DNA from 4 places in the Maridesulfovibrio gilichinskyi genome. Region 1 is predicted to be linked to each of the others. Evidence: predicted binding sites of a transcription regulator. Region 1 holds the regulator's gene; each other region holds the start of a gene.
The links. Region 1 encodes sigma-54, which starts transcription at its own class of promoters, with help from an activator protein. Its sites were predicted from a motif close to CTGGCACGGNNNNTGCTT; they were not measured.
Positions count from the first base shown of each region.

Region 1 (3,156 bases):
ACCCGCTGGCCGCTGCATGAAAGAGCAAGGCATGGAATCAGTTATCTTCCGCAGGAAAGTTCTATATTTAAGAAGCTTTCAGTTCGTAAAAATCTGGAAATTATTATTGAGCATACCGGTCTTTCCGGTAAAGCAATCCCTATGCGGGCGAATCAGCTTTTGGATCAGCTCGGAATTTTGCGGCTGGCAGAACAGAAAGCTCTTTACCTTTCCGGCGGTGAGCGCCGCCGTCTTGAGATTGCAAGGGCTCTTATTAATGATCCCAAATTCATTCTGCTTGATGAGCCGTTTGCAGGGATTGACCCTATCGCGGTTATTGAAATTCAGGATATCATTTCTTCGCTCAAAGATATGGGACTCGGAATTCTTATTTCAGACCATAATGTCAGAGAAACATTAAGTATCTGTGACCGGGCTTATTTGGTATATGAAGGGCGCGTAATTTTGAACGGTGCTCCGGCGAGCATTGTAAAAAATTCCAAGGCACGCCGTTTATACCTCGGAGACAGTTTCAGTCTCTGATTTCTTGCTGCATGCTTTGTTTACGATCATATTCCCCCTTTTGGCCGGAAGATTTTGCGCGCATTCTGACCATTTTATCTTATCGGTTCTTGCTATAGCCCCCACTCAATTTAAGTAAATTTACCAATGTAGATTTACACTGACGCAGAACATTGGTACACTTTTTTCATGTACAATTTTAAAATTTGAAAGGTCCTGAAATTACGGATAAATATGTACTAATTCTTGCATGAGCTTCCTTAGTGTGGCATACTTAAATCAAGCTCAACGACAAGAAAAACATTTTTTTTGAAAATTTGTTGAAGGCCAATTTTATTGATCTGAATAATGTAAAAGATACTGCTTAAGCATATCAGAGGGTGGCAGGAATATATGGGACTGGAACTTAGACAACAATTAAAGCTTTCGCAGCAGCTGGTGATGACTCCTCAGTTGCAGCAGGCAATTAAATTGTTGCAGCTCTCCCGATTAGAACTGCTTGATACTGTTCAGCAGGAGTTGCTTGAAAATCCTATACTTGAAGAGGCTGAGGCTTTAGAACGGACTGACAGCCCTGATACTGAGGCAGGAACCGCAACGGCAGAAGATATTGCTATATCCCGTGAGGCTGACTGGGATAATTATCTCGGCGAATTTTCCAGTACTTCCAAGCAGGCCGGAACTAAAGAAACGGAGTCTCTTGACGAAGGGATGTCTTTTGAAGCACGGATGACCAAGGCAACCACACTTGAAGGTCATTTATCGTGGCAGCTGTGTCTTTCAAATTTTACAGAGAAAGAGCTTGTTGTCGGTGAGTGTATTATAGGTAATTTAAGCAGTAATGGGTTTTTACGAATTGAATTAGATGATATTTGTGAGACATGCCATGCCGAAATGGAAGATGTTGAAAGGGTTCTGAACCGAATTCAAAGATTTGATCCTGTCGGAGTTGCAGCCCGTAGCCCACAGGAATGTTTGCTTATTCAGCTAGAGGTTCTGCGTCTTGATGATGACCCTATCCTTGTTTCGCTGGTTAGAGATCATTTAGAAGATTTAGAGAAGAATAGATACAAGCCTCTTGCTCGAAAGTTTAAGCTTAGTATGGAAGATCTCAAGAGCTATATTGACCTGATGCAAACTCTTGATCCTCTTCCCGGTTCAAGTTTTTCTGGGGGAGAGTCTTTCTATGTCAGTCCTGATGCTTATGTATATGAATATGACGGAGATTTTGTTATAGTCCTGAACGAGGACGGTCTTCCAAAGTTACAGATGAATTCATTTTATGTAGAAACGCTGGCTTCGACAAAGGGAGAAGACAAAGAATATTTTCAGGAGAAGATGCGCTCAGCGCAGTGGCTTATGAAGAGTCTCTACCAACGGCAGCGTACTCTTTATAAGGTTCTGGAATCAATAGTCAGATTCCAAAGAGGTTTTTTTCAGGAAGGAGTATCAAAGCTCAAACCGCTTATTCTTAAAGAGGTGGCGGAAGATATTGAAATGCATGAATCTACAGTAAGCCGAATTACGACAAGCAAGTATGTGTCGACTCCGCATGGGATTTATGAGCTTAAATTTTTCTTTAACAGTGCTCTCGGACTTGATGACGGTTCGCAAGTCGGGTCCGAATCTGTTAAGGCTCTGATTAAGTCTTTGATAGGCGAAGAAAATAGTAAAAAACCTCTGAGTGATGAAAAAATAGCCGAGATGCTCAAGATTGAACTTGAGGTCAACATCGCCAGACGGACTGTAGCAAAATACAGAACTGCAATGGGAATTAAATCCTCATCCAAGAGGAAGCAGGTATTCTAGCAGTTCAGTAGAAAAGCATATTCACCCTTTACTCAAGGAGGATTCATATGAATGTTGCATTTACTTTTAAGAACTTTGACCCGTCTGACCATTTGAAGGAATATGCGAACACCAGGTTTACTAAGCTTGAAAAGTTTATAACAAATCCTGATAATACTGAAATGCAGGTCAACTTGTCTGTTGATAAGATCAGACACGTTGCAGATGTTATTTTCAGCTCCGATAATATTCATATCTCGGCATATGAAGCATCGGATGATATGTATTCAACTGTAGATTTGGTCCTTGCCAAGCTTGAAGTTCAGCTTAGACGTATGCGTGATAAGATGAGAGATCACAGACGTATCGAAGCTGCCCCCGGGCGTATGGACGTAATCAGCTTCACAACTGAGGAAGACGAAAAGTCTGAACCTACGATTGTTGAAACTGATCAGTTTGTGCCAAAGCCCATGTCTGTAGAGGAAGCCGCTATGCAGCTTCAGACCCTCGACCATGAATTCCTTGTTTTCAGAAATGCAGATACTGAAGCTGTTAATGTTATTTACCGTCGCAAGAATGGCGACTTTGGGTTGATTGATCCGGGATATTAATTGATGATAATAAATGATAATTTAGATAAGGAGCTGGTCCTTTTTGAACTTGAAAGTTCTGATAAGGAAGGCGTTCTGAGAGAAATGGTGACAGTACTTAATGCTAAAGGTGTTAAGCTAGATGTTGAAACCGCTCTCAAGGTCCTTATGACTCGTGAAAAATTAGGAACAACCGGTATAGGGGATGGCATTGCCATCCCCCACGGTAAATTGGACTGTCTTGAAGATATCTTTGTAGTTGTCGGTAGAAGCGGCA
Region 1 covers NZ_FWZU01000008.1:62,356-65,511, forward strand. The annotation lists gene lptB (LPS export ABC transporter ATP-binding protein) at 1-522, shown strand, start outside; gene rpoN (RNA polymerase factor sigma-54) at 895-2,310, shown strand; gene hpf (ribosome hibernation-promoting factor, HPF/YfiA family) at 2,358-2,900, shown strand; gene B9N78_RS17495 (PTS sugar transporter subunit IIA) at 2,904-3,156, shown strand, end outside.

Region 2 (3,156 bases), on a different contig from region 1:
TGGAAAGAGAATTGATGTGATCGTCAAGCAGGGTTTTGTTGATGTATCTGTCTCCAAGGAGGTTTTGGAAAAAAAACGTCAGGTCAGTATGCTTCAAAACATAACTAAAACAGGGCGGCAACTGCTTTGTACCGGTACTCCGGTTTTTGATAAGAAAGGTACTCTTTCCATGGTTGTTGTGAACGAAAGAGATGTGACTGAATTGCTTGATCTTCGGGAACATTTGAAGACTGCCAGAGAAATTACCGAAAAAGCCCGTAAGGAAATCACCAGTCTCAATATGCTGGAACTCGGAAAAGGAGCTTTCATCGCTGAAAGTAAATCCATACGCCGTTTGCTTGGTAGTGCTCTCAAATTGTCCCAGTTGGAGGTGTCGGGTATTTTGTTGCTTGGAGAATCCGGTACAGGCAAATCGCTAATGGCAAAACTTCTGCATCAGCAGAGTCCTAGAGCGTCAGGGCCTTTTTTGGCAATCAACTGTGCGGCGGTTCCCGAACAGCTCTTTGAAGCGGAACTTTTCGGTTATGAAAAAGGAGCTTTCACGGGAGCAAGGGAGACAGGCAAAGCCGGACTAATGGCTCTTGCTGACGGCGGAACTTTTTTTCTTGATGAAGTTGGCGAAATGCCCCCCTCGGTTCAGGCTAAACTGCTTAAGTGTATCGATGAAAAAGAATTTACTCCGCTAGGCGGCTCAACTCCCAAAAAAATTAATTGTGTCATAATCGCTGCTACCAATAAAGATCTGGAAGAGCAGGTGACTAAAAAGCAGTTCCGTAAAGATCTTTTTTACCGATTAAATGTATTTACCCTGACCATGCCTCCCCTGCGCGAAAGAGTAGAAGATATTTTCGCGCTGGCAACCGCGTTTCTAAAAAAATACAATGAAAGGTACGGTAAATTTAAAACCTTCTCTCCTAAGAGTTTAAGAACTCTACAAAATTATTCATTTCCCGGTAATATTCGTGAGCTGGACAGTCTTATCAAAAAAGGTGTTGCAGTGGCTGAAGAGCAGTTACTGGATAACTATCTTGAGCAAAGTCTTAATGGTGCTGAGGGTGGCGAAGTTAGCTTTGAACGCGGAGCATCCCTTCAGGAAGCGCTTGATAAAGTTGAACGCGATATTCTTATTGAAGCTAAGAAGACATGCGGAACCACACGTGAAATGGCTGAATATCTAAATACAAGTCAGCCTTCAGTTGTGCGAAAGCTGAAAAAGCATGGACTTAACCACTCTAAGTGATCTTTGATTCATAAATGTATCAACATCTATGTAGTACAGTCTTTTCTGCAATATGCCATTATATAAGTGTTTATTTAATAAATACGCTGCTTAAAATATTTATCTGATCATATTTCAGTTAATTTAAGATTCAAATTTGAATCAAAAAACTCTTAAAAATCTTTTATATGTGATTTTTGATTCATATTTGAATCAAAAATGGCTTAAATTGAAGCTTTTGTTTATGTTATCTATCTGTTTTTATTATATAATTTTATGTGGCACAGGAGATGCATTATGTGACCAAACACAAAAAAGGACGGTTAAACAGATGAGTAAGACAGAAAAGCTCTTGGAAAGAAGAAACAAGGCAGTCGCTCTGGGAGTCGGCAACTTGGGTCCGATTTTCGCAGATCATGCCTCAAATTCCACCATTACAGATGTGGACGGGGAAGAGTACATTGATTTTGTTGGCGGAATCGGAGTCAACAATGTCGGCCATTGTAATGAAAAGGTTGTCGCCGCAATCACGGCGCAGGCTGAAAAACTGGTCCATTCCTGTTTTCACATTGCCATGTATGAGCCATATGTCGCTCTGGCGGAAAAGCTTATCGAAATGACTCCAGGAAACTTTGAAAAGAAGGCTGTCCTTCTTAACAGTGGGGCCGAAGCTGTTGAGAATGCAGTTAAAATTGCAAGACTTGCCAGTGGTAAAAGTGGAATTGTCGTTTATGAAGGCGGCTTCCACGGTAGAACATTACTCACCATGAGTATGACCAGCAAGGTTAAACCATACAAATTGGGTTTTGGTCCTTACGCACCTGAAATTTACAGAATTCCTTATCCTTATTGTTACCGCTGTCCTTACGGTAAAGAATATCCTTCCTGCGATGTATATTGCGCTGAGCAGTTCAAAAAATGGTTTATCGGCAATGCCGCTCCTGAAAACATTGCGGCACTGGTGGCCGAACCTATCGCAGGTGAAGGCGGATTCCTTGTTCCTCCTCCAGAATATTTCCCCAGAATAAAAGAGATATGTGCTGACAACGGCATTTATTTCGTTGCCGATGAAATTCAGAGCGGTGGCGGCCGTACAGGTAAGATGTGCGCCATGGAGCACTGGGGAGTCGAAGCTGACCTCGTCACTATGGCTAAGAGTATCGGCGGCGGAATGCCTATCTCTGCTGTTGTCGGTAAAAAAGAAATTATGGACGCCGTGCATCCCGGCGGACTCGGCGGAACTTACGGCGGAAACCCCGTGTCATGTGCTGCCGCCTTAGCATCTATTGAATCCCTCGAAGATGGCGGTATCCTTGAAAAAGGACAGGTGCTTGGTGATAAACTTAAAAAAACCTTCCTTGCATGGCAGGACAAGTATTCAATCATAGGTGAAGTGCGCGGACTTGGTGCAATGATCGCTCTTGAAATAGTGGCTGATCGTGAAAGCAAAACTCCTGATGCAGTTGTGACCAAAAAGATTGTCGCTGATGTTGTTAAAAAGAAATTACTCCTTCTCTCCTGCGGAAACTTCGGCAATGTACTTAGAGTACTGGTCCCTCTTTCTGTAGACGAGGAAACTTTGAATAAAGGTCTTTCCATTCTTGAAGAGGCAATTGCAGAATATAGTTAATAATTAAAGAGGCCTGTTCATTTTACAGGCCTCTTTCTTTTTATAAACACCACATTTAAAAGGAGATTAAAGATGAAAATTTTTAAATCGCTTGTGGGTACGGGACTTCTCTGTGCCTTAGTGCTTGGTTTCAGTTCATTTGCTTTGGCCACCGAGACGGTCAAAGTAGGTAACATCCTTCCTCTTTCCGGTCCATCTGCGGCAGTAGGTCAGCAGGGTAAACAGGCCAGAGAGATGGCTGTTGAAGAGATCAATGCTGCCGGGGGTATTAAAGCTCTCGGAGGTGCAAAGCTGGAAATGTTTTATG
Region 2 covers NZ_FWZU01000004.1:415,810-418,965, forward strand. The annotation lists gene B9N78_RS13435 (sigma 54-interacting transcriptional regulator) at 1-1,240, shown strand, start outside; gene gabT (4-aminobutyrate--2-oxoglutarate transaminase) at 1,551-2,849, shown strand; gene B9N78_RS13445 (ABC transporter substrate-binding protein) at 2,922-3,156, shown strand, end outside.
Region 2: a site for sigma-54 is predicted at 1,498-1,515, ahead of gabT (4-aminobutyrate--2-oxoglutarate transaminase). Genes of this name have one in related genera too.

Region 3 (3,156 bases), on a different contig from region 1:
ATCTTTAACGCTTCATCGCGTTGCAGGCAAGGTATGGGATAGCCGTAATTCACATTTATTGACCATCTGGAAATAATATTTTTTCTGTCCTCGTCATCGATCATAGCAGTCGTGACGAGACCTTCTTCTACGTCATCAACTACCTTATTCTGATCAACAAATTTATGTTCAGAATAGGAAACTTCGCACATTAAAGCACGTCCCTGTCCGGGAACAGGCGTGTTGTTCGGTGAATAGTTGTGAAAATTTGTAACACGGTAAAAAGGACTGTTGTCATCAGGAAAATACATCCAGCAGCGGGAATCTTTTTTAGAAGTTGATATGCCGATACCGACAACTATTACGCCGTTATGTTTCAGCATGTCTGCGGCGTTTATAAGTGTTTCAGGTGACTTTTCGAGCCATTTCGTAACTAAAATATCTAGAGGAGCTGTGCTTAACAGAAATTCATATTCAAATGTATTACCCAATGAATCCGTGATGATTTTATTCTTTTGATCAACAGAAACAACGCTTGTGTTATATAAAATATGATTACTGAGAGTTTCAGCAAGGTTACGATATATAGATCCTGTTCCGCCTTTTAAAGGGAATCTGAATGTGTTGTTCGGCCCCCATGAAAGCTGGTCGCGCTCCAGAAGGATATTTTTTATGACGGTTTTAAGGTCAATAACGCTCACTCTTTCACCTATCCATGAAAATGACATCATTTCCGGGTAGGTTGCCCATACTTTAAAATTATAAGGCAGCATAAAATGGTCGGCGATGCCTTTGCCGAAGGTGTTGATAATCCATTCAAAAAAGTTGGCAGGCTCTTCTTCTGACCGCTCTCCGGGGAGAAGTCCGCGAACGCATTCCCATTTTTTTTGGTTAGGTAAGTATCTAATATTATTTTGAAAAGGATAAGGAACCCATACTTTGCCGGATTTTACCCAAGACTCACGTTGATGTTCCAAATATTCATCTACGAGGATTTCCACTAAAAGATTATCATAATATTCATAATGTGAGAAAACTACATGCCCGCCGATATCCCATGTGAAACCTTTTTCATCGGTAAAACTGGAAGCAAGCCCACCCGCATAGGAATTTTTTTCCAGTACAATGAATGATTTTTCACCAAGTTCGTTCAGTCTTCTAGCTGCGCCAAGGCCCGTTGGACCCGCGCCGATTATGGCATATTTGATCTTCACAGAAATTACTCCGGCTTTTGGAATTAATAATTAGTGAAAATATAGCAATGAGTATGCCAGCCTCAGAAAAGACTTTTAAATATGCCGTGAGTCTATGTTTACGAGATTGAGCAGAATGTGAAGTCCTCATAAAATCGATAAATGAAGATAAATTCCTCTGTCACGTACCTTTCTCTTGGCCGTAACAGGTTTGTAACTAAGTTCAGATAGACCCTATTTCAACAACAAAAAACGGACACGGTGAAACTGCGTCTGCAAAAATCCAAATTCAGAGGGAAAAAAATGAAATCTAGAATTATCGCCTTAGTTGCAATCATGGTTATGGCGTTTACAGGATCTGCTTTTGCAGGATCTCTTCAGGTTAAAGGATCTACTACTGTTCTTCCTTTAATGCAGAAATGTGCAGAAACATTTATGGCTGCAAATCCCAGCGTCTCCATCTCCATTTCCGGTGGCGGATCAAGTAACGGTGCAAAAGCTCTTATCGACGGAACAACTGATATCGCAATGATGTCCCGTGACATGAAAGCTGCTGAAATTCAGACCGCTACCGACAACGGTCGTAAACCTGAACAGTTTATTGTTGCTCTTGACTGCATCGTTCCTGTTGTAAACCCTGCTAACTCAGTATCTGCTCTTACTATCGCACAACTCAAAGATATTTACACAGGTAAAGTATCTAACTGGAAAGAACTAGGCGGAGCTGATGAACCTATTGTTGTAATTTCCCGTGACACTTCTTCCGGTACCTATGATTGCTGGAAAGATAAAATCATGCACTCCGGTGGCGATAAAAGCCGTGTATTCCCAGGTGCTCTTCTTCAGGCTTCAAACGGAGCTGTTGCACAGGCTGTTTCTAAAAACAAAAAAGCAATCGGATACGTAGGTCTCGCTTATCTTAATAAAGAACTCAAAGGTGTTTCTGTAAACGGTGTTGAGCCTTCTGTTAAAACCGCAAAAGATAAAACTTATCCAATCGCTCGCGGTCTCAATCTTTACACTCCCGGTACTCCTTCCGGTGAAGCTAAGGCTCTTATCGATTACATGATGAGCCCTGCCGGTCAGAAACAGGCTGCTGAAGTCGGATTCATTCCAGTAACCAAATAGTACGTCAGTTAATTAGGACTTTATTAAATCCAAAACAATTCTCCGGGAGGTTTCTGCTCCCGGAGAATTTTCAGTCTAAAATTAAAATGGCGTAACTTTTACAAAGTTTAAAATTTTTATCAGGGGAATAGTCGTGATAACGTCCCGATCCATCTGTTTCTTATTAATAATTCTTGCGGTTATGAGCGGGGCATATGCCTACAAACTCTCCAGCTCTACCGACGCAGAACAGATTTTTATTTCTTCCACTGAGAAAGTGGCTAAACGGGGAGACTATTCTATGAGCTCTGCCGGAGCTCTCAAGAAAGTCATGATGTTGTCTACTCATGAAGTTGCAGAAACAACAGAAAGTTCAAATCTGTCTAAAGCTGAAAAAGAAGCCAGAGTTGATAATCTTAATTCTGAAATAAATAAAATTTATGCATATGTTCGTACCGATCGTGCTTTCATGGATAAAAGCAAGGATGGCACGAACGCGGAACTGCTTACAATAATAAAGCAAAGTGCTGAGAATATGATCACTGCAAGAGGTAAAGGGTGGTATATTCTGAGTTCTATTCTCGGTTTTATCGGCATTATCCTCTTCATCCTGAAAGCTTTAAATCTAAGCAGAAGGTCTACCGAGCGTTTAATCCATTCATTTTTCCTTGTCACAGCATTCACATCAATATTGGTCCTGTTTTTAATTATGATGTTCTTATTTATAGAAGGGCTTCCTACTTTTAACTTCGTTTCTGTGAAAGACTTCATTTTCGGATTTGAATGGTATCCGACAGACGACCCTGCTGCATTTGGAATCTGGCCGCTTATTGTGGGCTCAGGAGCGGTCACACTGCTGTCTTCAATGATTGCAATA
Region 3 covers NZ_FWZU01000005.1:336,940-340,095, forward strand. The annotation lists gene B9N78_RS15400 (protoporphyrinogen/coproporphyrinogen oxidase) at 1-1,193, opposite strand, end outside; gene B9N78_RS15405 (PstS family phosphate ABC transporter substrate-binding protein) at 1,476-2,300, shown strand; gene pstC (phosphate ABC transporter permease subunit PstC) at 2,932-3,156, shown strand, end outside.
Region 3: a site for sigma-54 is predicted at 1,236-1,253, ahead of B9N78_RS15400 (protoporphyrinogen/coproporphyrinogen oxidase). Genes of this name have one in related genera too.

Region 4 (3,156 bases), on a different contig from region 1:
CGCAGATTTTATTCTGACCCACCATCCGCTGGCAATCGATCAAAGACTCCCTGCGAAGCTTGATTGGTTTCGGGATGTAATGAAACAGGTTCTTTGTGCAGATGTAACTCTTTGCGCCGCACACACATCGCTTGATGTTCAGTTCGGTGGAGTTGTCTCGTGGCTTGGGCGTGAGCTTGAGCTTCAGGATCTTAAGGTTCTTGATGTCGTTGCAGAAAATGATGCGGGTGAAATCCTCGGATACGGCTGCATCGGCGATCTGGAATCTGTTCTGCCTCTTGAAAATTTTGTAGAACGGGTAGCTCTTGCTACAGGGTGCGAGGTCATCGCAGTCAGCGGACCGGCTCCTGAGAAAGTCAAAAGAGTTGCCATGTGCCCGGGTTCAGGGTCATCGCTTATGGATAAGGCTTTTGCACAGGGTGCGGATGTTTTTATCACCGGCGATGTTAAATATCATTCGGCGCAAGAGAGTGTCGGAGCCGTTCTGGATGTGGGGCATTTTTCTCTTGAAGAGGAGATGATGCGCCGCTTTGCTGTTGTTTTAGAGCAGAATCTGGAAGACGGCGTTGAAGTAAGATTTTTTACCGGACACAATCCATTTGCCTATTATGTGCAAGGAAAGGGTGTCTGTAAGTCCTAAGCAGGACTTTTATAACTCTAGAGAAAGTTAGGGCTTCGTATAGGCCTTACGAAGTTTTAAATGTGTTTTTATTACGGGACAGGCGGGCATAGACTGCTCATTAGTTTCCGAACATCGATGTAGCGTAGATTTGTATGAATCATTCGCAAAAGGGGACCCATAATGTATGAAAAACAGGTAGAACAGCTTGTAGTTTTGCAAAAGGTTGATGATGACATTCTTCTTCTTGAAGCAGAAATCGACCAGGCTCCCAAGGATGTGGCAGCTCTAGAATCTCGCCATGCTGCGCTTGAAAAGCGTAAAGAACAGCTTGAAGAGAAACTTGCCCACCTGAAAGAGCAGCAGAAAAAGCTCGAATTTGAAATCGAAGATGATGGCGTAAAAGTCAAAAAGAGCAAAAGCAAGTTGATGCTGGTTGGCACAACTAAAGAATATCATGCAATGATGCGTGAAATGGATAGCCTCGAAAAGCTCAACAGACTGCGCGAAGAAGAAAAAATAACTGTTCTGGAAGAAATTACTCGCCAGAACGACATGTATGCTGAGAATAATGCGAAAATCGAAGCTCTGAATGAAGAGCTTGCAGAAAAACGTATTGGACTTAAAACTAAACTTGCCGGTGCGCAGTCTAAGCTTGATAAACTTAACAAGCAGAGATCTAAATGCGGACAGGTTGTTCCTGCTCCGATTCTCGGCAGATATGAATTTATCCGCTCACGTTTAGCTCATCCGGTAATCGTTCCTGTAATTGACTCTTTTTGTACCGGTTGTAATATTATGATTCCTCCGCAGATTTACAACAGCCTACAGGAAGGAAAGCAGATTATCAGCTGTCCTAACTGTCAGCGTCTTACTTATTGGCTGCCTGGTGAACCAGAACCGGAAGTAGTTAAGCCTAAAAAAGCAGCTAAGCCTAAAAAAGGCGCTGCCGCAGAAGACGATAGCTAGAGATTTGAAAGTTAAATAAAGTTGAGGGGAGTTTTACTCCCCTTTTTTTTGATGGAGTTGGACAGATCATCGCCGCGGGTAACACCGGGGAGGAAAGTCCGGGCTCCGCAGGGCAGGGCGCTGGGTAACTCCCAGCGGAAGTGATTCCGGGAAAGTGCCACAGAAAACAGACCGCCCCGGTGTTTTATACACCGGAGTAAGGGTGAAACGGTGGAGTAAGAGCCCACCAGCGGCCATGGTGACATGACCGGCTAGGCAAACCCCGTCCGGAGCAAGACCAAATAGAAAAGCGCTTGAGGCCGGCCCGGCTGAAGCTTTCGGGTAGGTTGCTTGAGGCGTATGGTAACATACGTCCTAGAGGAATGATGATTATCCCGTTTTTGCGGGAACAAAACCCGGCTTACAGTCCGACTCCATCTTTTTTTGACTCTTCCCTTGATCATATTTGATTTTTTCCTGCGGGCGTGGGAAGAGTGCGGATAAGGGAGAATTATATGAGTAAATCCGGTGAAGTCTGGGCTGTTATTTTAGCCGCAGGCAGTGGAACACGCCTTGCTGCATCTGTCGGCGGGGTAAAAAAACAATTTCTTTTATGGAAGGGCTTTCCGCTCTTCTGGCATTCTGCCATTACTTTTTCAAATACACCGCGTATTTCAGGACTTGTTTTTGTTTTTCCGCCTGATCAGGTTGAAGAAATGAAAACAGTTGTTTCAGGGTTTGACGGATCGGATTCACTCGGGCTGCCGTTTAAAGTTGTAGCCGGAGGAGTCAGGCGTCAGGATTCCGTTTTTAACGGACTCAGCGTTTTACCTCCCAAATGTGAATATGTTCTGGTTCATGACTCTGCCCGTCCTTTTGCTTCAGGTCCTCTCACTTCCAATATTATAGATATGCTTAAAAGCGGTCTTCCAGCTGTTATTCCGGCAGTTGAAGTGACTGATACAATTAAAGAAATTGACGGAGATACTGTCAAACAAACTTTGGTTAGATCAAACCTTCGCGCTGTTCAAACTCCGCAGGGCTTTTCTTTGCGTGTTCTTATTGCCGCACACAAAATGGCGGGTGAGAAAGAGTGGGATGTAACGGATGACGCGTCGATGGTTGAAATGCTCGGGGGCCAGTCAGAAGATAGTGAAACGGCCGGAGTTAAAGTCCATATTTGTGAGGGAGAGGAGTCGAACGTGAAGATTACAAATCCTGAAGATTTGAAAAGACTTGAAGAAAAAATTCCACCCGTTCCCTGTGTCGGCTGGGGATACGATGTGCACCGATATGGTTCCGGACGGCCGATGGTTATCGGCGGCGTGCCGATTCCCGGTGGACCGGAGGTTGTTGCCCACTCTGATGGAGATGTTCTCCTGCATGCTCTTGCGGATGCTATTCTCGGCCTTTTCGGCGGCGGTGATATCGGGCTCCATTTTCCTGATACCAGCGCGGCCTGCGATAATATGTCCAGCGGCATAATTCTTACAGAAGTTTTGGCAAAAGCTGATGAAGCCGGAGTTGAAATAGTTCATGTCGATTTGACCGTCATCGCTCAGATACCGAAGCTTTCCCCTCACCGAAAT
Region 4 covers NZ_FWZU01000005.1:454,923-458,078, forward strand. The annotation lists gene B9N78_RS15920 (Nif3-like dinuclear metal center hexameric protein) at 1-640, shown strand, start outside; gene B9N78_RS15925 (zinc ribbon domain-containing protein) at 803-1,588, shown strand; RNA gene rnpB (RNase P RNA component class A) at 1,642-2,007, shown strand; gene ispD (2-C-methyl-D-erythritol 4-phosphate cytidylyltransferase) at 2,083-3,156, shown strand, end outside.
Region 4: a site for sigma-54 is predicted at 1,888-1,905, ahead of ispD (2-C-methyl-D-erythritol 4-phosphate cytidylyltransferase). Genes of this name have one in related genera too.